3 regions of the Streptomyces sp. NPDC040410 genome follow, and region 3 is predicted to be linked to each of the others. Evidence: riboswitches for the same ligand, from Rfam matches in the RefSeq annotation. Region 3 holds a riboswitch; each other region holds the start of a gene.

Region 1 (7,745 bases), on a different contig from region 3:
GCTCTCGTACTGAACCGGCTGGAGATGCTGTCGTACGAGGCCCGCCGCACTCTCCTGGTGGCCAGCGCGGGCGCCCGCCCCACCCTGGCCCTGCTGCACGCGGCCGGCCGGGAGAACGCCGACGCCGAGACGGGGCAGGCGGCGGAGCTCGGGCTGCTCGCGACGGAGCCGGAGGGGGCCGCCGTAAGGTTCGCGCACCCTCTGATCTCGGCGGCGCTGTACGCGGAGGCCTCGGCGCAGGACCGGCGTGCGGCGCACGCCGCGCTGTCCACGGCGGCCTCCGATCCGATCGAGCGGGCCCGGCACCTGGCCCTGGCGACCACCGGCACCGACCCCAAAGTGGCGGCCCGGCTCGCGGAGGCCGCGACGCTGGCACGGGACCGCGGGGCGCCGTCGGTGGCCGCGTCGATGGGGCTGCTCGCGGCCCGGCACACCCCGCCGGACAGCAGACCGGCCCCGGACGAGAGGCGGCTCGAGGCCGCCGAGGACGCGATCACCTCGGGCGAGGTGGACCTCGCCCGGGACATCGCCCGCGACGTGCTGACCCGGGCCACCGTGCCCGCCGACCGGGTACGGGCCTGGATGGTGGTGATCGAGGCGGCCGGCCAGGCCCTCGGTGACGTGGACGCGGTCTTCCCGCAGGTACTGGCCGACGCGGGTGACGACCCGCGGCTGCTCGCCCTGGTCCACTACCAGCTGGCCTGGCGGGGCCTGGTCGTGGAGGGCGACTTCGCGGAGGGCCGGGAGCAGGCCGCGCACGCGGCGGAGCTCGCCGCCCGGGCCGGCGACCGGCGCACCGAACTCCTGGCGCTCGCCTTCCAGGCCCAGACCGAGACCCTGATGGGCCACCCGGACGCCCCCGCCACCATCAAGCGCGCGCTGAAGGAGCCCCAGGACCCCGAGGTGGCCTGCCATCACAACGGCCCGGGCTCGACCCGGTACCGCTGGCTGATCATGAGCGATCAGCTGACCGAGGCCCGCAGCACGGTCACCGCGCTGCTGCGTGAGGTGCGGCGGCGCGGCGTCGTCGAGAGCGAGGTGCATTTCCTGCGCCTGCTCGCCGAAACCGAACTGCGCTCCGGGCACTGCGGCCGGGCCCTCGACCTGGCCCGCGAGAGCCTGCGGATGGCCCGCGACACCGGCATCGGTACGGTGGCCTCCGCCCTGCTCACCTCGTTCGCGGAGGCCGCGGGCGGGGACGTGGACCGGGCCTTGGCGCTGGCCCGGGAAGCGGTGCAGCACGCCGAGGAGGACGGCGACCAGATGTACGTCTCTCGTGCCCTGGCCGCCCTCGGGCACGCCCAGCTGGTCGCCGGGGACGCCGCGGGCACGGTCCGGTCGCTGCGGCGGGTGCGGGAGCTGGAGCAGGGGCTCGGCATCACCGACCCGGCGCGCGGCCGCTGGCACGGCGACCTCGCCGAGGCCCTGGTGCGTATCGGTGAGACAGGCGAGGCGCAGGACGTCATCGACGTGACGCGGGAGCACGCGCTCAGGCTGGACCGCGAGAGTGTGCTGGCCGTGCTGGACCGGGCCGAGGCCCTGGTCCGGGCGGCGCGTGGCGAACACGAGGCCGCCCTCGCCCAGCTGACGTCCGTTCAGGACCGGCTCGCCAAACTGGGATACGGCCTGGAGGAGGCGCGGGCCGCGTTCGCGCTGGCCTCGCTGCGTACCGCCCGCCGGCCGGGGCCGACCGAAGGGGCGCGCCTGTGGCGAGGGTCCGAGCGCGCGGAGGCCCGAAGGGCGGAGCACCGTCGGACTCTCGCCACAGGCTCTGACGCCCCGGAGGCGAACCGCGGAAGTACGACGTCGTACGACGAGGCGGCGCGGCTGTTCCGGCGCTGCCGCGCGCTGCCCTGGCTGCGCCAGGTGGAGGCGGCCGCCGTCGCCGCGCCGTCGCAGCCCGCCCCGGCGCCCGTCCCCGCGCTCGACGCGCTGGACGGCCTCGCCGCGATGGAGCGTCAGGTCGCCGCGCTCGTCATGGAGGGCGCCACCAACCGGGAGATAGCCGGGCGGCTGTTCATCAGCGTCAAGACGGTCGAGGCGACGCTCACCCGGGTCTACCGCAAGCTGGGGATCCGCTCGCGGGTGGACATCGTCCGACTGGCGGCGGGGCGCCACTCGAAGTGAGGCCCGTGCGGGTTTACTGGGTTCGACCGAGGGTTAACCCTGCCCAACTCCCTTAGGGGGTTCCCTCATTGGGAAGAGGGAGCGCCGGGTTCTAGCGTAAGGGCGTGCCGCTCGCCGGGCATACGGGGGTCGGTCCCGCGACCCCCGTGCTCACCCCCACCCGCGCGTCCCCCACCGGCAACCCCCACTGAGGAGACTCATGTTCGGGCTCAACCGCGCCAAGAAGACCGGCGCCGTCGTCGCGGCCACCGCTGCCGCCGCCGCCACCGCGCTGCTCGGCGCTCCCAACGCCACGGCCGCCCCCCAGCCCATCGTCGGCGGCACGACGACCACGACGACCGCGTACCCGTTCATGATGCAGATCACGGACGCCTCGCAGAGCCAGTTCTGCGGCGGCACCCTGGTGTCGGCCACGAAGGTGGTCACGGCCGCGCACTGTATGGTCGGCGAGACCACCAGCAGCGTCCGTGTCGTCGGCGGGCGCACGTACCTCAGCGGCACGAACGGCACGGTCAGCAGAGTCAGCAAGATCTGGATCAACCCGGGCTATACGGACGCCACCAACGGCGACGACGTGGCCGTGCTGACCCTGTCGACGTCGATGCCGTACACCACGGCGAAGTACGTCTCCTCCTCGAACACCTCCGTGTACGCGGCCGGCACGACCGCCCGCATCCTCGGCTGGGGCACCACCTCCTCAAGCGGCGGCTCCTCCAACCAGCTGCGGACCGCGACCGTCCCGATCGTGTCCGACTCCAGCTGCGCCGGCTCGTACGGCTCCGACTTCATCGCGAGCGACATGGTTTGCGCCGGATACACCTCCGGCGGTGTAGACACCTGCCAGGGCGACAGCGGCGGTCCCCTGCTCATCGGGGGCGTCCTGGCAGGTATCACTTCTTGGGGCGAGGGCTGCGCCGAGGCCGGTTACCCGGGTGTCTACACCCGGCTGACCACCTTCTCGAGCCAGGTGACCGCGCAGGTCAACTCGTAACCCGGCAGTTCTCCTGAGTATCCCTCAGGTGAAAAACCAGGGGGCGTTGCGGGCCACCACGAGCGGCCCGCAGCGCCCCCTCTCCACGCGGCGCTCTCCGCGGGGGAGGGTATGGGACTGGTCCCGGTCTCCATCGGCCTGATCACGGACACCCTGTGGGGCCTGACCGCGTCGGCGGCCCGCACCTGGTTCGCCCGCCCGGGCTGACGGCCTCTCCGTGGTCATGACGGCGAGAGCCCCTTCACTGTCGTACGACGGCACCGAACCGGATGTCGTACGCGGTCCCGGGGTGCAGCACCGCGAGCATCCGCTCCCCCTCGGCGGTGACGTCGTCCCGCTGCGCTTTGGTGAGCCGGCCGAAGGGCTCGACGACGAGGGCGCCCTCCTCCAGCTTCCACACACCGGCGAGGAAACCGTCGACGAGGAGCGTGCAGGAGGTCTGGTTGCCCTGCCAGGCGCGGCCCCGGTACTCGGGCGGCACGACGCGGGTGCGGTCGGCGTGGGAGAGGAGGAGGTTGTCGAACTCGGGGAGGAAGCGGGGCGGGGCCGGGGTGTCCGGGCCGGGGCGTGGGGCGTCCGGGAGGTCGAAGAGCTCGACGCCGTTCTCGTCACGGAAGGCCAGGAGCTGTGGCCGGAGTCGTTCGAAGGCGTCGCGCAGCCGGGTCAGGCCCGCCCAGGTCTGCATGTCCTTGACGGACGCCGGGCCGAACGCGGCGAGGTAGCGCAGCACGGTCGCGTCGGGTGCCGGGGCGGGCTCGGCGGGGCGGCCGAGCCAGTGCTCGGCGGTGGTGAGGGCGACCTGGCCGCTCCTGCCCCACAGACCGCGCGGGGTGACCTGCACGAGCGGGAGCCGGCAGCGGGCGGCGATGGCGAGAGCCTGCGGGTCGGCGTCCGGCCACTCGGTGAGCAGCGCCTCGCGCAGCTCCTTCATGGTGCGCGGCTCGGCCTCCACCAGTTCACGGGCGAGTACGGCGAGCCGGTCCAGATCGACACCCTCAAGGCCCTTGCGGAAGTTGGTGAGTTCCCGGTCGCGGGCGGTCTGCACCAGGGGGCGCAGGGTGAGGCAGTCGTCGGCTGTGTGGGTGTGGATGGTCGAGCGCATGGTGACGATACGGACGACCTCGCGCTCCGCCATCAGCCCCGACAGCTCCTCGGGGGTGAATCCGTCGAGACGGGCGGCGAGCGCGTAGTACGGCGGCTTGACGTTCTGCGCCTGCAGGCCCAGGAGGTGCCGCACGGCGTCCTTGGCGGACAGGGACGCGCGGCGCAGCAGCAGTTGCCGGTCGAGGGTCGCGCGGTTCAGGGCACGGGTGCCGGCCGCGGGGGCCGTCGCGGTCGTCTTCGTCATACCGTGCACGCTAGCGGCGCTTGCGGACACCTTCTGTCCGCAACTCTCACCGAATCCCGGTCCGGCCCGGCACACCGGCGCCGTTTGCCCCGTGCCGACGGGCTTGGTCGCGCACGGCGGCTTCTCCGGTGACGGGCGTCCGGACCTCGTGGGCCGTACCTCGGCCGGTGCGCTGTACATCCGCTGGGCAGCCCACCTACCCGTGACGTACCGGCGCGGCGCCGAACAGACCGCGGCGCCGGCGCGGCGGACGGCCGGCGAACTGCTGGAGACCGCCCCGCCGCGACAGGCGACCGGCCGAAGGCGTCCGTGTCGACGGCCCTCCGCCCCGTCGTGCGGCACGAGGAGCGCGACGGCCGGCGCGAGTCCTTCGCCGGGCGCGGCGGGCATACGCCGCCGAAGAGAGAGCCCGCTACCAGGGCGGCCGGCCGACGCGGGTGCCCGCGCCATGGCCGACGGCCCCGCCGGAGGTTTCCCGCGGGGCCGTCGAAGTGGCGTTCTCAGTGCGGTACCGGGGTGGCCCGCGTGGTGGTGGCCTGCTCTGCGGCGGCTGCCGTACGAGGGGCCAGGACCCGTTCTGCCAGGATTCCGAAGAGCAGCCCGAAGACGGTCCACAACGTCGCCTGGACGGCCAGGGCCGCCAGACGGAACTGCCACAGCAGTGTGGCCGGGAAGTCCGCCGGGACCTCGTTGAAGGACGGCAGGAACGCGTACGCGAGCCCGATGACCAGGACGAAGAACGCCCCCGCGGCCAGCGTCGCGTTCCAGTTCCCGAGGCGCGGCGCCAGGCGCTTGCCCAGAATGACGGCGCCGACCGCGAGCAGCACACCGAGCACCATCATCAGGAAGTACAAGGTGGTGCGCTTGGCGATGGTGCCGGGGTCGCCCACGGCGGGCGGGTTGGCGGGGTACTTCAGGAACGGCACGAGGTACACGGCGATCAGGCCGGCGGCCGCGAGGAGCAGCGCGCTCGCGCGCGGCCCGAAGCGGCCGATACGGCCCAGGGCGAAGCAGTACGCGAGGGCTGCGATGCCGCCGAACGCGATGCCGTAGACGAGCACACCGGTGGACAGGCCCGCGGTGGACTGCATCGTACGGGTGACGAGTTCTGCGCCGTGCTCGTGCTCGTGGGCGTGCGCCTCCTCGTAGGCGATGGCCGCGTCGACGCGCGACTCGCCCAGGAAGTAGGCGACGACGAGGGCGAGCAGGCCCGCGGTGAGACCCGCGAGCATGCCACGCACCAGTAGGTTTCTGACGGTTGCGGAGTTCATGAGCTCGTACTTTCCTCGCCGCTGTCAGTGGCAGGGGAAGCCGAGCAGGTGGCGGGCGTCATGCACCCACTCGTGCACGTCCTCTCCGCTCATCACGGCGGTGGCGCCCTGCTCGGCGCCGACGAAGTAGAGCAGGACCAGCATCAGGATGCCGAAGAAGACCGCCCAGGGGGCGATCGCGCCGATCGGCAGCTTGGCGGGTACGGCGGTGGGGTTGGTGGTCGGCTGAGCGACAGACTGCGCCATGGCAGGCCCTCCTGGGGGAACTCGCGTCCCGTCTCGGTGGTGCACAGGACGACGGGAACGGGTCTGACTTGCCCGCCGCACACCGAGGTGGGCGAACCGGGCTTACAGTGGCGCGACCGTGCCGGACTCTCACCGGCTTCCGCGGAACCGTCGTCGGTGTCCGTCGTGGACACCGCCCGTGAAGGTACCGCGAAGCGGAGGCGCGGCCAAGAGCGCACGGGCGCACGCCAGGGGGTCTGGAGCACCTCAAGTCCCCGGGGCGGCAGGGAAGTCGAGCACGGGAACGGACAGATGACGAGCCGAGTGATGTTGATCTCACCTGCGATCAGTGCGGCGCTGAGGGAGGCCCGGTTCGACGACGGCTGCTCACTCGACGCGGCCGGACTCCGGCTCGCGCGCGCCGCGGCCGAGACTCCCCGACCTGAGGGCCGGGCCTTGGTCTCCCCCACGGTGCGGTGCCGCGAGACTGCCGAGGCACTCGGTCTGGACGCCCTGGTGGTAACGGAGTTGACCGGTCTGGACGTGGGCCGCTGGCGCGGTGCGAGCCTGGCGGAGGTGAGCGCCAAGGAGCCGGAGGCCGTCGCGCTGTGGCTGTCGGACCCGGCTTCCGCGCCGCACGGCGGGGAGTCGGTAAGGGACTTCTGCGAACGGATCGGCACCTGGCTGGAGTCGGCCGCGCGATCGGCGGGCCGCACCGTCGCCGTCGTGGACCCCGAGGTCGTACGGGCCGCGGGGGTGCGGGCACTCGGGGCGCCCGAGTCGGCGTTCTGGCGTATCGACGTGCCGCCCCTGACGGCAACCGAGTTCAGCGGACGGTCCGGACGGTGGAACCTCCGCGTCGGAGCGCCGCTGGGCCGGGCGTAGGCCCCGGCGGGGGGCGGGGCGCTGGGAAGGGGTGTCGCGTCAGGCGGCGGAGCCGTTCAGCTCGGCCCAGACCGTCTTGCCCTGTCGGGCGTGGCGCGTCCCCCAGTGGTCGGCGAGCTGGGCGACCAGGAGCAGACCGCGGCCGCCCTCGTCGAAGACGCGGGCCCGGCGCAGGTGCGGGGTGCTGCTGCTGGCGTCGGACACCTCGCACATGAGGGTGCGGTCGTGGATCAGGCGCAAGCGGATGGGGGGCCGGCCGTAGCGGATGGCGTTGGTGACCAGTTCGCTCACCACCAGTTCGGCGATGAAGTCGAGTTCCTCCAGCCCCCAGATGCCCAGCTGTTCGGAGACGCGCTCCCGGGCCCCGGCCACGGCGGCGGGGTCGGCGTCCAGGTCCCAGGCGGCGACCTGGCCGGCGCCGAGGGCGTGGGTGCGGGCCAGCAGCAGTGCGACGTCGTCGGGCGGCCGTTCGGGCAGCATCGCTGTCAGCACGTTGTCGCAGGTGGCCTCCAGGGAGGGAGCGGGGTGGGCCAGGGCTTGGCGCAGCGTGGCGAGGCAAGCATCGATGTCGTGGCCGCGGACTCCGAACAGGCCGTCGGTGTAGAGGGCGAGGAGGCTGCCTTCCCGCACGTCGACCTCCGCCGCCTCGAACGGCAGGCCGCCCAGGCCGAGCGGCGGGCCGGGAGGCAGGTCGAGGACGTCGACGTTTCCGTCCGGGCTCACCACGACGGGCAGCACATGCCCCGCCCGGGCGAGGGTGCAGCGGCTGGAGACGGGATCGTAGACGGCGTACAGACAGGCCGCCCCGACGTCCCCACCGACCTCGGCGCCAGGGGCCCTGAAAGGCACCGCGTCCGGGGCGACCGGGCCTGCGGCACGCGAGCCGCCCGAAGCCCCC
Region 2 (7,745 bases), on a different contig from region 3:
AGTCGGCGAGCGGCACGCGCGCGGGCGCGGCGGCCAGCTGCTCCTCCGTCAGCCACTCGACGTCGTGACCTCCGGCGTTGATGAGCCGGTGGATCAGCTCGTCACCGCCCGCGGGGTATTCGGTGAGGCCGTATCCGGCGTCCCGCAGCGCGTCGAGCACGCGTACCGCCGAGGCGGGCGTGTCGAGCCCGACCGCGTTGCCGACGCGCGAGTGCTTGGTCGGATAGGCGGTGAAGACGAGCGCGAGCTTCTTCTCGGCGTTCGGCTTGTGCCTCAACCGTGCGTGCCGTACGGCGATCCCGGCGACCCGCGCGGCCCGCTCCGGGTCGGCGGCGTACACGGGCACGTCGTCCGGGCCCTGCTCCTTGAAGGAGAACGGGACCGTGACGAGGCGCCCGTCGAACTCGGGGATGGCGACCTGCATCGCCGCGTCCATGGGGGAGAGGGCGGCGTCGGACTCGTCCCAGGCGGCCTGCGACGAGGTGAGGCACAGCCCCTGCAGCACCGGGACGTCGAGGTCGGCGAGCGCCCCGATGTCCCAGGCCTCCTCGTCGCCGCCCGCCGAGGCCTGCGAGGCGTGCGTGCCGCCGGCGGCGAGGACGGTGGCGACGAGGGCGTCGGCGCCGCCCAGGATCTCGTACAGCCCGGCGTCGGCACCGCGCAGCGAACCGCAGTACACCGGCAGGGCGTTGGCGCCGTGTGCCTCGATCGCGTCGCACAGGGTGTCCACGAAAGCGGTGTTGCCGCTGAGTTCATGGGCCCGGTAGAAGAGCACGCCGACCGTCGGACGGCCCTCGACACGGGGACGCCCGCCGTGCACCCCGAACTCGGGCATCTTCTGCGGCTCGACGAACCCCTCACCGGTCAGCAGCACGGTGTCGGACAGGAACCGCGCCAGCTCGGTCAGATTGGCCGGCCCGCCCTCGACGAGATACCGCAGCGCCTCGGCCACGACGCCCGCGGGCACGGACGACTCGGCCATCAGCTCCGCGTCGGGCACGGCCTCCCCGCCGAGCAGCACGGTCGGAACGCCGGACGCCTTGAGCGCGGCGAGTCCGTCCTCCCAGGCACGCTTGCCGCCGAGCAGCCGTACCACGGCGATGCCGGCGCCGTCGAGGAGTCCCGGAAGCTCCTGGGTGACGTCGACCCGGGTCGGGTTGCCGATCCGGTACGAGGCGCCGGAGGCACGCGCCGCCAGCAGATCCGTGTCGGCGGTCGACAACAACAACACTGTGCTCATGCGGGCGCTCCCGGTGGAATGAAAGGCAGTCCTTGCGGCGCGCCCGACTCGATGAGCCGCCAGAGCGCGTCCGTGTCCGCGTGCTGTTCGATCAGGTCGCCGAGCCGGTCGAGCTGCTCCTCGCGCAGCGCGGCGAACGACGTGTCGGCGGCCGGCACGAAGCGGCGGCCCGCGGCGGCCGCCACCTCGCGCAGGAAGGCACGCCGGAAACCGTCCGACTCCAGCGAGCCGTGCCAGTGCGTGCCCCAGGTCTGGCCGACCCGGCAGCCGTCGAGGAAGGAGTCGCCCCCTGTGACGTCGGCGACCCCGTGATGGATCTCGTATCCCTCGACGTGCTCGCCGAGAGCCTCGCCGGACGGCCGGGTGAGGGTCTTCTCGCGGGCGAACCGCACGCGGACGGGAAGGACTCCGAGCCCCTCCACGTGCCCGCGCCGGCTCTCGACCTCGTCCTCGATGTGCTCGCCGAGCACCTGGAAGCCACCGCAGACGCCGAGGACCGGGCGCCCCTCCGCGGCCCTGCGGACGAGGGCGTCCGCAAGTCCCCGTTCCCGCAGCCACTCCAGGGCCCGTACGGTCCCGCGGGTGCCCGGAATCACGACGAGGTCGGCGTCGGCGAGTTCCTCGGGCCGGTCCACGAACCGCACGACGACACCCGGTTCGGCGGCGAGGGCGTCCACGTCGGTGAAGTTGGACATGAGCGGGATCGCGCACACGGCGACCCTCAGTACGTCCTCGCCGACGGGCGGGGCCACGTTCGACTCCCGCACGGTCCCGCGCAGGGAGACCCTCAGCCCGTCCTCCTCGTCGATCCCGAGCCCGTGCCGGAACGGCAGCACCCCGTACGTCCGCCGCCCGGTGAGCCCCCGCAGCATCTCCAGCCCCGGCTCCAGCAGCGAGACATCCCCCCGGAACTTGTTGACGAGGAACCCGGCGACCAGCTCCTGGTCCTCGGGCGACAGCAGGGCGACGGTCCCGAAGAAGGAGGCGAAGACGCCCCCGCGGTCGATGTCGCCGACGACGAGCACGGGCAGCCGCGCATTGCGCGCGATGCCCATGTTCACGATGTCGGTCCGCCGCAGATTGATCTCCGCGGGACTGCCGGCCCCCTCACAGATCACCGCGTCATACGTGCCCCGCAACTCGGCGAGACAGTCCAGCACGGTCCCGAGGAGCTTCTGCTGCCGCCCCCCGTGCAGCCTCTTCCCGGGGGACGACCCCCCGGATCCCCCGAAGAACCCGCGCGCGCTCAGTTCGCCCACGGGCTTGCCCAGGAGCACCACCTGACTGCTCTGCTCGCCGCCGGGCTTGAGCAGCACGGGATTCATCAGCGCGGTCGCCTCGACGCGGCACGCCTGCGCCTGCATGGCCTGCGCCCGCCCGATCTCGGCGCCCTCCCGGGTCACGAACGAGTTGAGGGACATGTTCTGCGCCTTGAAGGGCGCGACCTTGACGCCCTGCCGGACCAGCCAACGACAGATCCCGGCGGTGACGACACTCTTCCCGGCATCGGAGGTCGTACCCGCTACGAGCAGCCCCCCTTTCATGAGGCACGCCCCGGCCGCTGCGACCGCTGAGGGCCGTCGTTCCGCGGGGCGCCGGGGGTCCCCCCGCTCGGGTGAAGCCGAGAGTGCGGGAGGGCGGGCACGGCCTGCGGCGCAGGGCGCCCTGCGACCCGCCCCCGCAGCAGCGCACCAGCCGCACTGACGCCCAGCGCCAGCCAGCCCACCCTCCGCGACAACCGAACAGCCCTCTCGATGTCGGCCACTTGCACAGCACGCCCCTCCCCGTTCAGCACAGGCCGATGCTCAATGCGCCCCCCGTACGACAACGTGCCCCCCAGCCGCACCCCGAGCGCCCCCGCGAACGACGCCTCCACAGGCCCCGCGTTGGGGCTCGGGTGCTTCGCCGCATCGGCACGCCAAGCCCGCACCGCCCCCCGGGGATCGGAACCCGCCACCGCGGCCAGCACGGCGGTAAGCCGCGCCCCCGGCCACCCGGCCAGGTCGTCGAGCCGCGCGGAAGCCCACCCGTACCGGCGGTACTTGGGCGACCTGTGTCCGACCATGGCGTCCAGGGTGTTGACGGCGCGGAACCCGACGAGCCCGGGCACACCGCCCACCGCACCCCACGCCAGCGCCCCCACGACCGCGTCCGAAGTGTTCTCGGCGACGGATTCGACGACGGCCCGGGCGATCCCGTCGGCGTCGAGAGCCTGCGGATCCCGCCCGCACAGATGCGGCAGCCGGGCACGGGCGCCCTCGACGTCCCCCGCTTCGAGGGCACGGCCGACGGCCCGCGCCTCGCGCCCCAGGGTGGTCCCGCCCACCACGGCCCAGGTGGCGGCGGCGGTGAGCGCCACGGAGGCGGCACGGGAGGGGCGTACGGCCGAGGCGGCGACGGCGGCGAGGGAGACGGCACCGCCCACGCACACGGCGGTGTGCAGCGCGCCGTGCCCCCGGTGGTCACGCCACAACACCCGTTCCACGGCACCCGCGGCCCGTCCGAACGCGGCGACCGGATGCCCGCGGCGAGGATCGCCGAGGAGCAGGTCACCGAGGAGGCCGGCGGCGGCGCCGTACGCGAAGACGCGATCGGCACGCATCAGCTCAGCCGACCGCGGGGTCGGGCAGGGCCCACGTACTCAGGCTCGAACGGCAGCCGCGCATGGCGATATGTCCTCACTCAGGGTGTCCACGCCCTGGTTCGACGAGACCGGCGGTGAGAGTTCCTGGCTCCCGGGAGTTCCTACCCCGGTGACAGTGGCGGGACCGCGCCGGATTCGCACCGGCTTCCTCTCTTGCCGCCGTACATGGCCCCGGCAGTCCACCACGGGCCCGGAAGGGCCGTCAACTTGCTGCTGACCTGCGAAGGGAGAGTGTGCTCAGGCCCACACACGAGGGGTCACAGGCACCACAAATACCTGGGGCGCGGGACGGAGATCCGTCCCGCACCCCAGGTGCTGCCGGTGCCGCCGCTCAGGCGACGATCAGTGAGATTCCGTACGCCACCGCGGCCGCGCACGCCGCGAAGCACGCGTACGCGCCGGTCACCGCGAGGGCGGCGGAGCCGCCCTGCTCGGCCGCCCGCTCGCGGCGGGAGAGGCCGGCGATGCCGAGGGTGAACAGGCCCACGAGGGCCACGGTGACCACGAGGCTGACCCCGAAGACGGAGCCGAGAGCTGCCCAGTCGATTTTCATGCTGCTGATTCCTTCGTAACCGGGTGAGCGGGGCTCAGACGGTGGTGGCGGTCGAGGGGGCGGTCTCGCCCGCGGGGGCCGGGATCGTGGCCGACAGGTCCTCGGCGACGGTGCCCGCCGGGGGCACGGCCACCGCGGCGATCGCCGTGGTCACCACACCGGCCGGCTCCTCGTGGTCGTTGACGTTGCTGTGGTCGATGACCTCGCGGCGGGAGATCTTCCAGATGGCGGCGCTGGAGGCGACGAGGAAGACCGCGACGAGTGCCGTACCCCAGTCGCCGAGACCGGTCACGTACTCGGCGACGGCGCCGACCAGCGCGGCGGCCGGGAGCGTGAGGCCCCAGGCGACGAACATCCGGGTCGCCGTCGACCAGCGGACCACCCCGCCCTTGCGGCCGAGGCCCGCACCCATCACCGAACCGGAGACGGAGTGCGTGGTGGAGAGGGAGAAGCCGAGGTGGGAGGAGGCCAGGATGACCGTGGCCGCGCTGGTCTGGGCGGCGAAGCCCTGCTGCGGCTGGAGGTCGGTCAGGCCCTTGCCCATGGTGCGGATGATGCGCCAGCCGCCGAGGTAGGTGCCGAGCGCGATGGCGACGCCGGCGGAGAGGATGACCCAGGTGGGCGGGTCGGAGTCGGGGGCGACGGCGCCGCCGGCGACCAGGGCGAGGGTGATGATGCCCATCGTCTTCTGCGCGTCGTTGGTGCCGTGCGCCAGGGAGACCAGACCGGCGGAGGCGATCTGGCCGGCGCGGTAGCCCTTCTCGGCGGCCTTGCCGTCGGCCTTCTTGCCGAGCGTGTACGACAGCCGTGTGGCGAGCATCGCGGCGAGGCCGGCGACGATCGGGGCGGCGATCGCCGGGATCAGCACCTTGGTGACCAGGACGTCACCGTGGACGGCGCCCATGCCCGCCGAGGCGATGGTGGCGCCGATCAGGCCGCCCATGAGGGCGTGCGAGGAACTGGAGGGGAGTCCCACGAGCCAGGTCAGCAGGTTCCAGAGGATCGCGCCCACCAGGGCGGCGAATATGACCTCGGGACGTATGCCGGTCTCGTCGACGAGACCCTTGGAGATCGTGTTGGCGACCTCCACGGAGAGGAAGGCGCCTACAAGGTTGAGCGCGGCGGACATGGCCACCGCGACCTTGGGCTTGAGTGCACCGGTCGAGATGGTGGTGGCCATCGCGTTGGCGGTGTCATGAAAACCGTTCGTGAAATCGAACGCAAGTGCGGTTACCACCACAATCGCGAGGATCAGCGAGAAGTTTTCCATTTACCCAGGCAATCGTTCGAGGTCATTGGTTGGTTGACCGTAGGCAACCTGGGTGAACGGAAGATGAACTGAGTCGGGCTGCACGGTGTCTGAAAGAGGCGGTTGCTGTTCCGCCGAACCGCGCAGCCCCGACACCGCACGGCTATGAACCTCTGGCGAACTTCCGCAGCTGGGACGCGGACCCGTTGAAGAGATTTTGATCACCCGGCAGGCTGCCGCTGTTGTCGTACTGCCAGAGCGTCCAGAAGGACCAGCCGGCGGGCAACGTCCCAGCGTCGGCCGCGTTGTGACGGGCGATCCACAGTGCGTGATCCGAGGCGAAGGCGCGGCTGCCGCCGGTGCACGTGTTCCACCAGTGGGCTGTGGTGTAGATCACAGGACGGCGTCCGGTGAGCCGCTTCACCTCGTCGCTGAACGACTCGATCCAGCCGGCCATCCTCGCCTGGGTCAGGCCGTAGCACTTGTGCTTCTTGTCGTACGGGTTGTATTCGATGTCGAGCGCGGGCGGCAGCGTCCAGCCGTCCCCGCTCCAGGCACCCCCGTTGCGCACGAAGTAGGCCGCCTGCGCCGCGCCCGACGACTTGTCCGGCAGCGCGAAGTGGTACGCCCCGCGGATGATGCCCGCGCCGCGCGCGCCGTCGTACTGCCGGCCGAAGTACGGGTTGCGGTAGGTCGTGGACTCGGTCGCCTTGACGTAGACGAACCTGGCTCCCCTGGCCTTCGCGCGCTGCCAGTCGACGTTCTTCTGATGCGAAGAGACGTCGTGCCCCTTGGGTGAACTCGCCGCCGAGGCCGGTAAACCGGCGAGTGCGCTCCCCCCGACGGTGAGCGCCGCCACGGACAGCGCGATCGCGCGGGCGTGGCGGCGGGACGGTTTGCGGTTACGGGCCATGTATCCCCCCGGAATGGCGGCATGCACGAAAAATCTCCCAGAGGGTACTGGAAGATCACTGAAAGATCGTCGATCTCCAGCCAACCACCACAAGAACGGGATGTATGCCGATATGTGGGCTTCCGGACGTCCGACTTCCGCCCTAAAGTGCCCCCTCCCGGCGGCGGGTTGACGCATCGCCTGGAAGGATCGCCGCATGACCGGGCAACGACGGAGGCGGGTACGACCCGAGGAGACGCGCGCCTGGGGGGCACTTGTCGCGACCGCCCGCCGCACGGTGTCCGACGGGCTGGTCGTCGGCACCTCCGGCAACGTCTCGGTGCGCGTCGGGGACACCGTGCTGGTCACGCCGTCGGGCGTCCCGTACGACCGGCTCACTCCGGACGACGTGACCGGCGTCGGCCTCGACGGCCGCCAGGAGCTCGGCGTGCTCGTCCCGACGAGCGAGCTGCCCATGCACCTCGCCGTGTACGCCACGACCGACGCCCGCGCCGTCGTCCACACCCACGCCGTGCACGCCACGGCCGTCTCGACGCTCGTCTCCGAGCTCCCGGCGATCCACTACCTGACCGGCGCGCTCGGCGGCCCCGTCCGGGTTGCCCCGTATGCCACGTACGGCACCGACGAGTTGGCCGAGAACATGCTCCACGCCCTCGCCGACCGCTCCGGCTGCCTGCTGCGCAACCACGGCACGATCACCTACGGCGCCACCCTGGACCAGGCCTACGACCGCACGGCCCAGCTGGAGTGGATGTGCCGCCTGTGGCTCGCGGCCTCCTCGGTACCGGGCCTGAGCCCGACGCTGCTGTCCGAAGAGCAGCTGGCGGAGGCGGGGGAGCGGCTGCGCGGATACGGGCAGCGGGGCTGACGGCGAGTCCCGGCAAGACGTCACCCCGAGTTCCGGGTTCGCGCGAGACGTCACCCCGAGCCGTCCTCCCGCTGGCCGCGGGCCGGGTCGGCCAGGACACTGGACTCGTGCGCACAGTCAAAGCGACGGCCGCGGCCGTCACCGTGGCCCTCGCGGCCGGCGCGGCAAGCGTCGCCGCCGGGCGGTTCGCCAGCGACGCCGCGCTCAAGGCGGCGCCGGGCCGCCCGCTGCCCACCGAACCCCGCCTCACCGTGCACGGCACCGCCGCCGGCCAGATC
Region 3 (7,745 bases):
TACCGACCGGGGTGGCGGCACCTTGGCGGGGGTGGTCGTGTCTGCGACACTCATCGCGCGCTCCTCAGCGGTCCCTCAGGTCGTACGGACGGCGGGACTCCGCCCCAACGGAGCCCCGCCTCCGGTCACTTGGTGTTGATGACCTCGTCGATCGCGGCGTCCGCCTCCTTCGCGGCGGCCTCGACCGACTTCTTGCCGGTGCCGATGTCCTGCAGCATGGTCTGCAGGATCTGGGCCTTCTCGACCTTGCCCCAGCCGGGGGCCATCGGGACGAACCAGCTGGACTCGGCCGCGGTGGCGGGGACCGCGGTCGCGGGGTCGTCCTTCAGGGTCGCGAGGCCGGTCTTGTTGTTGGGCAGGTTGCCCTTGGCCATCAGGCCGTTCTGGCCGGAGGTTCCGGTGAAGGCGTTGATCCACTCGGCGGCGACGGCCCGCGCGCCGGACTTCGACGGGATGGCGAGGTCGGAACCGCCCAGGAAGACGGGGAGGTTCCCGCCGGACGGGCCGGGCATCACGAAGTTCTCGAGGTTGTCCTTGAGCTTGCCGGTCTTGTCGTTCTTCGGGTCGGCCGCCGTGGCACCCTCCCACGCGGCGCCGAAGATCATGCCGGACTTGCCCTGGCCGTAGACGATGTACCGGTCGGACTCGTCCTTGGTCTTGTCGCCGTGCATGTACTTGTCGACGACGTTCTTGAAGTCGGTCAGGCCCTGGACGGACTCCGGCGAGGAGAGGCCGGCCTTCCACCGGCCGCCCTCCTCCTTGGCGATGGAGCCGCCGGCGTCGTAGACGAAGGACATGGCCGCGTACCAGTCACGGGTGGGCTGGTACCAGGCGCTGAACTTGCCGCCCTCCTTCTTCTGGACCTTGTCCAGGGCCGCGGTCAGCTCCTTGTAGGTCTTCGGGGCGGACTTGACGCCCGCCGAAGCGAAGAGGTCCTTGCGCCAGTTGCCGACGCGGCCGCCGGCGTAGTACGGCACGCCGTAGGTCTTGCCCTGGTAGGTGACGGAGGCCTTCAGGCCGTCCAGCCAGGCGGAGGAGTTGTCGAACCTGGCCGGGTCGACGGGGGCGAAGGCGCCGTTGACCATGTAGGCGAGCATCTCGGTGTTGCCCATCTCGACCACGTCGGGGGCCTTGTCGGTGGCGAGGACCGCGTCGAGCTTGGTGTTCTTGTCCGGCCAGCCGTAGTACTCGTGGTTGATCTTGATGCCGGGGTGCTTCTTCTGCACCGCGGCGTCGGCGGCCTTGACCAGGTCAGGCCAGTTGTTCTGGGCGTCGACGGTGAGCCAGACGGTCAGCTCCTTGGCGTCCGCGCCCTTGCCGTCCGAACCACCGCTGCCACTGTCGTCCCCGCACGCCGCGATGGAGACCATGATGCCCGCGATACCGATCGCGGCTATCAGCTTGCGCTTCACGCCACCCTCCTCAGGGATGCACACAAACCCCCCTGCCTCCCCGCGGTTACCGGCGTCGAAGCACGTACCGCCTATGGGGCCGGGTCCTGGACCAATGGTGTAGACCAGTGAGGGGAGCTTGGCCCAGACCAATAGGACTGTCAAGGGTGTTTCAGCAGGCTCCAGGCGTCCGTGATAGGACCGAGATATGCAATGACCTTTCACCCCCAAGCGACAGATCGGACGTACCAGTTGCGGTGAACCACCGGCTCCGGGACGGCGCGGTGGACTAGACCAACACCGGTCCCGACGGTATACAGAGGGGATCACGGAGCGTGCGGGGCGCACCCCGGTACGCTGCCGTGCCACGATGTGAGCCGTGACCGACGGGATGTCGGTCGTTTCGGCACCAGGAGCCGGGAAGGCGGACCATGAGCACCGACGTCAGCAGTGCGGAGAACGAGGGTGGGACGACCGTCCGTACCGCGCGCGTGCCCAAGTACTACCGCCTGAAGAAGCACCTGCTCGACATGACGGAGACCCAGGCGCCCGGTACTCCGGTCCCTCCCGAGCGCACACTGGCGGCGGAGTTCGACACGTCGCGCACGACCGTGCGCCAGGCTCTCCAGGAACTGGTCGTCGAGGGCCGCCTGGAGCGCATCCAGGGCAAGGGCACCTTCGTCGCCAAGCCGAAGGTCTCGCAGGCGCTCCAACTCACCTCGTACACCGAGGACATGCGCGCCCAGGGCCTCGAACCCACCTCGCAGCTCCTGGACATCGGCTACATCACCGCGGACGACCGGCTCGCCGAGCTGCTCGACATCACGGCCGGCGGGCGGGTGCTGCGCATCGAGCGGCTGCGCATGGCGAACGGCGAGCCGATGGCCATCGAGACGACGCACCTGTCGGCGAAGCGCTTCCCGGCCCTGCGCCGGTCCCTGGTCAAGTACACGTCCCTGTACACGGCCCTGGCCGAGGTATACGACGTACACCTCGCCGAGGCCGAAGAGACCATCGAGACCTCGCTGGCCACTCCGCGCGAAGCCGGCCTGCTGGGCACGGACGTGGGCCTGCCGATGCTGATGCTCTCCCGGCACTCGCTGGACAGGGAGGGCCAGCCGGTGGAATGGGTTCGGTCGGTCTACCGGGGAGATCGCTACAAGTTCGTGGCGAGGTTGAAGCGTCCACAGGAGTAGCGCACACACCGATGCCGCCCACCTGCGCGCGGGCCGCCCCGGGGCGGAGGTGCCGACCCGGCGCGCCTTCGACGGATGCGGACACGGCGTCAGGAGGACGGCCCCGCCAGGGGTTCCGTTGCCGCTGAAGCCGATGTGCGGACGGGGTCTTTCGCTTTCCTGACACCGTCGCCTAGATTGCCCGCGCGTTACAACAGGTGATCAGTGAGGGGACGGAGTCGCCGTATGCCAGAAGTGCCCGAAGTGAAACCATCGGTGGTGACACCGGCCCGCGTCGTCATCGCGATCTGTCTCGTCGCTCCGTTCGTCGCGATGCTGTGGGTCGGGTCGTACGCCAAGATCGACCCGGCGCTCGCCGGCATCCCGTTCTTCTACTGGTACCAGATGCTGTGGGTGGTCGTCTCCACGGCGCTGACGATGGTCGCGTACACGCTGTGGCGGCGTGACCAGCGCGCCCGCGCCACGCGGAACGGGGGTGCGCCGGAGTGAAGGACGGAGTCAACGGCGTCGCGCTCGCCGTCTTCATCGTCTTCTTCCTGGCCGTCACCGTCATGGGTTTCCTCGCCGCCCGCTGGCGCAAGGCCGAGAACGAGCACAGCCTCGACGAATGGGGCCTGGGCGGGCGGTCGTTCGGCACCTGGATCACCTGGTTCCTGCTCGGCGGCGACCTGTACACGGCGTACACCTTCGTGGCCGTCCCGGCGGCGGTCTACGCGGCCGGCGCGGCGGGGTTCTTCGCGGTGCCGTACACGATCCTGGTCTACCCCCTGATCTTCACGTTCCTGCCCCGCCTGTGGTCGGTGTCCCACAAGCACGGATACGTCACGACGTCGGACTTCGTGCGCGGCCGCTTCGGCTCGAAGGGCCTGTCGCTGGCGGTCGCCGTGACCGGCATCCTGGCGACGATGCCGTACATCGCCCTTCAGCTGGTGGGCATCCAGGCCGTCCTCGACGTGATGGGTGTCGGCGGCGGCGAGAACACCAACTGGTTCGTGAAGGATCTGCCCCTGCTGATCGCCTTCGGTGTGCTGGCCGCGTACACGTACTCGTCGGGGCTGCGCGCCCCCGCGCTGATCGCGTTCGTGAAGGACACGCTGATCTACATCGTCATCGCCGTGGCGATCATCTACATCCCGATCAAGCTGGGCGGGTTCGACGACGTCTTCGCCAAGGCGGGCGAGAAGTTCACGGCGGCGGGCGCGGGCGGACTGGTCCCGGCCCCGGCCGGCCAGTGGACGTACGCCACCCTGGCACTGGGCTCCGCGCTCGCGCTGTTCATGTACCCGCACTCGATCACGGCGACGCTTTCCTCGCGCAGCCGCGAGGTGATCCGCCGCAACACCACGATCCTGCCCCTGTACTCGCTGATGCTGGGCCTGCTCGCCCTGCTGGGCTTCATGGCGATCGCGGCCGGGGTCGAGGTCACCAACGGGCAGCTGGCGATCCCGCAGCTGTTCGAGAACATGTTCCCGGACTGGTTCGCGGGCGTGGCCTTCGCGGCGATCGGCATCGGCGCACTGGTCCCGGCGGCCATCATGTCGATCGCGGCCGCGAACCTCTTCACCCGCAACATCTACAAGGACTTCATCAAGCCGGACGCGACGGCGGAAGAGGAGACCAGGGTCTCCAAGCTGGTGTCGCTCCTGGTGAAGGTGGGCGCCCTGGTCTTCGTCCTGACCATGGACAAGACGGTGGCGATCAACTTCCAGCTCCTCGGCGGCATCTGGATCCTGCAGACCTTCCCGGCCCTGGTCGGCGGCCTGTTCACCCGCTGGTTCCACCGCTGGGCACTGCTGGCCGGCTGGGCGGTCGGCATGATCTACGGCACGTTCGCGGCGTACGGCGTCGCCTCTCCCACGCAGAAGCACTTCGGGGGTTCGGCGAAGGAGATCCCCGGCATCGGCGAGATCGGCTACATCGGCCTGACGGCGTTCGTGCTGAACGTGGTCGTCACCGTGGTCATCACCTTCGTCCTGAAGGCCGCGAAGGCCCCGGAGGGCGTCGACCAGACCAAGCCGGAGGACTACACCGCGGACGCGGGCGACCCGGGCGTGGAGGTGGAGCTGCCGCCTGCCACGGCGGGGGCAGGCCACTGACGCCGTTGAGCAAGTACGACCCGCAGCGGGCCGCCGGGGAGCAGGACCGCGGCGGCCCGCTGCCGTGCCCGGCATAACTCTTCTCACCTACGAGTTGACGCTGCGAAGCCACCACGACACAACATCTGGGGGTGTCACCGCAGCCCGGCACAAGATGTATGCTCAAGCTCGCTGTCGCCGCAGGGGAATCCGGTGCGAATCCGGAACTGTCCCGCAACGGTGTACTTGTGCACGTCCGCCCCCGAAGCGGACGCGTACACGCGTCAGTCCGAGGACCTGCCGACAGTGCGCCCGGCCGTCCGGCCGGCGTGCCATGACGTCCGGGCCTCGCGGAATGGGCCGGTGGACGCGACGCCGCGTGCGCTCGTGAGCTGCCCCCTGCCCTCCGCAAGGCCCCGTGCCGAGCGAGGGAGAGCCCCACGTGACCATCGCGCCAGCCGACCCGGCTTCAGCAGCCAGCCCCGTGGCCGACGACGGTCCCGGCGCAGCGCTGCTGCGGACCCTGACCGAGCTGACCGCCGACCTCCCCGACGCCGACCCCGGCCGGGTCGCCGCCGCCGCGCTGCGCGGCCGGTCCGCTCGGGCCGACGAGGCGGAGCTGCGGGAGCTGGCCACCGAGGCGGCCGCCGGCCTCATCTCCGACGACCCGGCGTACTCCAGGCTGGCCGCCCGGCTGCTGACGATCAGCATCGCCGCCGAGGCCGCCTCGCAGGGCGTGACGACGTTCACGGAGTCCGTCGCGGTCGGGCACGGCGAGGGGCTCGTCGCCGACCGCACGGCCGCGTTCGTGCGCCTCCACGCCGACCGCCTCGACGCGCTCGTCGACCCCCTTGCCGACGACCGCTTCGGCTACTTCGGCCTGCGCACCCTGCACAGCCGCTACCTGCTCCGGCACCCGATCACCCGTCAGGTGATCGAGACGCCCCAGCACTTCATGCTGCGGGTCGCGAGCGGTCTGGCCGAGGACGACACGGTGCGGTCGCTAGAGGAGGTCGCGGCGCTCTACGGGCTCATGAGCCGCCTCGACTACCTGCCCTCCTCCCCCACGCTCTTCAACTCCGGCACCCGGCACCCCCAGATGTCGTCCTGCTACCTCCTCGACTCCCCTCTGGACGAGCTGGACTCCATCTACGACCGCTACCACCAGGTCGCCCGCCTCTCGAAGCACGCCGGCGGCATCGGGCTGTCGTACTCCCGGGTCCGTTCCCGCGGTTCGCTGATCCGCGGCACGAACGGGCACTCCAACGGCATCGTCCCGTTCCTGAAGACCCTGGACGCCTCGGTCGCCGCCGTGAACCAGGGCGGCCGGCGCAAGGGCGCGGCCGCGGTCTACCTGGAGACCTGGCACTCCGACATCGAGGAGTTCCTGGAGCTGCGCGACAACACGGGCGAGGACGCCCGCCGTACCCACAACCTGAACCTCGCACACTGGATCCCGGACGAGTTCATGCGCCGGGTCAACGCCGACCAGCAGTGGTCGCTGTTCTCGCCCGCCGACGTGCCGGAGCTGGTCGACCTGTGGGGCGAGGAGTTCGACGCCGCCTACCGCAAGGCCGAGGCCGAGGGGCTCGCGCGCAAGACCATGCCGGCCCGCGACCTCTACGGCCGGATGATGCGCACCCTCGCGCAGACCGGCAACGGCTGGATGACCTTCAAGGACGCCGCCAACCGGACGGCCAACCAGACGGCGGCTCCGGGCCATGTCGTCCACTCCTCCAACCTCTGCACGGAGATCCTGGAGGTCACGGACGACGGGGAGACCGCGGTCTGCAACCTGGGGTCGGTCAACCTCGGGGCGTTCGTCACCGGCGGCGACATCGACTGGGAGCGGCTCGACGCCACCGTCCGCACCGCCGTCACCTTCCTCGACCGCGTCGTCGACATCAACTTCTACCCGACCGAGCAGGCGGGCCGCTCCAACGCCAGGTGGCGTCCCGTCGGCCTCGGCGCGATGGGTCTGCAGGACGTCTTCTTCAAGCTGCGCCTGCCCTTCGACTCGCCGGAGGCGAAGGCGCTCTCCACGCGTATCGCCGAGCGGATCATGCTCGCCGCGTACGAGGCGTCCGCCGGCCTCGCCGAGCGGAGCGGCCCGCTGCCGGCGTGGGAGCTGACCCGCACGGCCCGGGGCGTGCTGCACCCCGACCACTTCGACGTGGAGCTCACCTGGCCGGAGCGCTGGGCGGCCCTGCGCGAGCGCATCGCCTCCGCCGGCATGCGCAACTCCCTCCTCCTCGCCATCGCGCCGACCGCCACCATCGCGTCGATCGCAGGCGTCTACGAATGCATCGAGCCCCAGGTCTCGAACCTCTTCAAGCGCGAGACGCTGTCGGGCGAGTTCCTCCAGGTCAACTCGTATCTGGTGAAGGACCTGAAGGAGCTGGGCGTCTGGGACGCCCGTACCCGTGAGGCGCTGCGCGACTCGAACGGCTCGGTGCAGGACTTCGCGTGGATCCCGGCCGACGTACGCGCCCTGTACCGCACGGCGTGGGAGATCCCGCAGCGCGGCCTGATCGACATGGCCGCCGCGCGCACCGCGTTCCTGGACCAGGCCCAGTCGCTGAACCTCTTCCTGGAGACACCGACCATCGGCAAGCTCTCCTCGATGTACGCGTACGCCTGGAAGCAGGGCCTGAAGACGACGTACTACCTGCGTTCGCGCCCGGCGACCCGGATCGCCCGCGCCGCCCAAGCCACCGTTCCCGTACAGCAGGCGACCTCTGAAGAGGCCGTCGCCTGCTCCCTTGAGAACCCCGAGTCCTGCGAGGCCTGCCAGTAATGAGCTCCACCCAGAAGAACCTTCTCGATCCGGGCTTCGAACTCACCCTCCGCCCCATGCGCTACCCGGACTTCTACGAGCGCTACCGGGACGCCATCAAGAACACCTGGACGGTGGAGGAGGTCGACCTCCACTCGGACGTCGCCGACCTCGCGAAGCTCAGTCCCGCCGAGCAGCACCTGATCGGCCGGCTGGTCGCGTTCTTCGCGACGGGCGACTCGATCGTGGCGAACAACCTCGTGCTGACGCTGTACAAGCACATCAACTCCCCGGAGGCGCGCCTGTA

Evidence for each region. A riboswitch is a leader RNA that binds a small molecule or an ion and turns the genes downstream of it on or off. The one in region 3 is predicted to bind cobalamin.
Region 1: another riboswitch for cobalamin. It lies ahead of ACZ562_RS03240 (CbtB domain-containing protein); the one in region 3 lies ahead of ACZ562_RS24690 (ribonucleoside-diphosphate reductase subunit alpha).
Region 2: another riboswitch for cobalamin. It lies ahead of ACZ562_RS27195 (cobalamin biosynthesis protein); the one in region 3 lies ahead of ACZ562_RS24690 (ribonucleoside-diphosphate reductase subunit alpha).

What each region holds. Positions count from the first base shown of each region.
Region 1 is NZ_JBVIVK010000001.1:715,339-723,083, forward strand. It holds gene ACZ562_RS03215 (helix-turn-helix transcriptional regulator) at 1-2,127, shown strand, start outside; gene ACZ562_RS03220 (S1 family peptidase) at 2,327-3,118, shown strand; partial or broken gene ACZ562_RS03225 (LysE family translocator) at 3,230-3,313, shown strand; gene ACZ562_RS03230 (winged helix DNA-binding domain-containing protein) at 3,360-4,466, opposite strand; gene ACZ562_RS03235 (CbtA family protein) at 4,967-5,737, opposite strand; gene ACZ562_RS03240 (CbtB domain-containing protein) at 5,762-5,983, opposite strand; cobalamin riboswitch at 6,021-6,178, opposite strand; gene ACZ562_RS03245 (histidine phosphatase family protein) at 6,275-6,847, shown strand; gene ACZ562_RS03250 (ATP-binding SpoIIE family protein phosphatase) at 6,887-7,745, opposite strand, start outside.
Region 2 is NZ_JBVIVK010000015.1:67,276-75,020, reverse strand. It holds gene cobN (cobaltochelatase subunit CobN) at 1-1,240, opposite strand, end outside; gene ACZ562_RS27200 (cobyric acid synthase) at 1,237-2,784, opposite strand; gene ACZ562_RS27195 (cobalamin biosynthesis protein) at 2,781-3,842, opposite strand; cobalamin riboswitch at 3,944-4,083, opposite strand; gene ACZ562_RS27190 (hypothetical protein) at 4,216-4,437, opposite strand; gene ACZ562_RS27185 (inorganic phosphate transporter) at 4,472-5,707, opposite strand; gene ACZ562_RS27180 (lysozyme) at 5,850-6,599, opposite strand; gene ACZ562_RS27175 (class II aldolase/adducin family protein) at 6,796-7,467, shown strand; gene ACZ562_RS27170 (alpha/beta hydrolase) at 7,575-7,745, shown strand, end outside.
Region 3 is NZ_JBVIVK010000013.1:21,248-28,992, forward strand. It holds gene ACZ562_RS24665 (carbohydrate ABC transporter permease) at 1-54, opposite strand, end outside; gene ACZ562_RS24670 (extracellular solute-binding protein) at 126-1,412, opposite strand; gene ACZ562_RS24675 (GntR family transcriptional regulator) at 1,823-2,587, shown strand; gene ACZ562_RS24680 (DUF3311 domain-containing protein) at 2,813-3,076, shown strand; gene mctP (monocarboxylate uptake permease MctP) at 3,073-4,683, shown strand; cobalamin riboswitch at 4,842-4,981, shown strand; gene ACZ562_RS24690 (ribonucleoside-diphosphate reductase subunit alpha) at 5,105-7,459, shown strand; gene ACZ562_RS24695 (ribonucleotide-diphosphate reductase subunit beta) at 7,459-7,745, shown strand, end outside.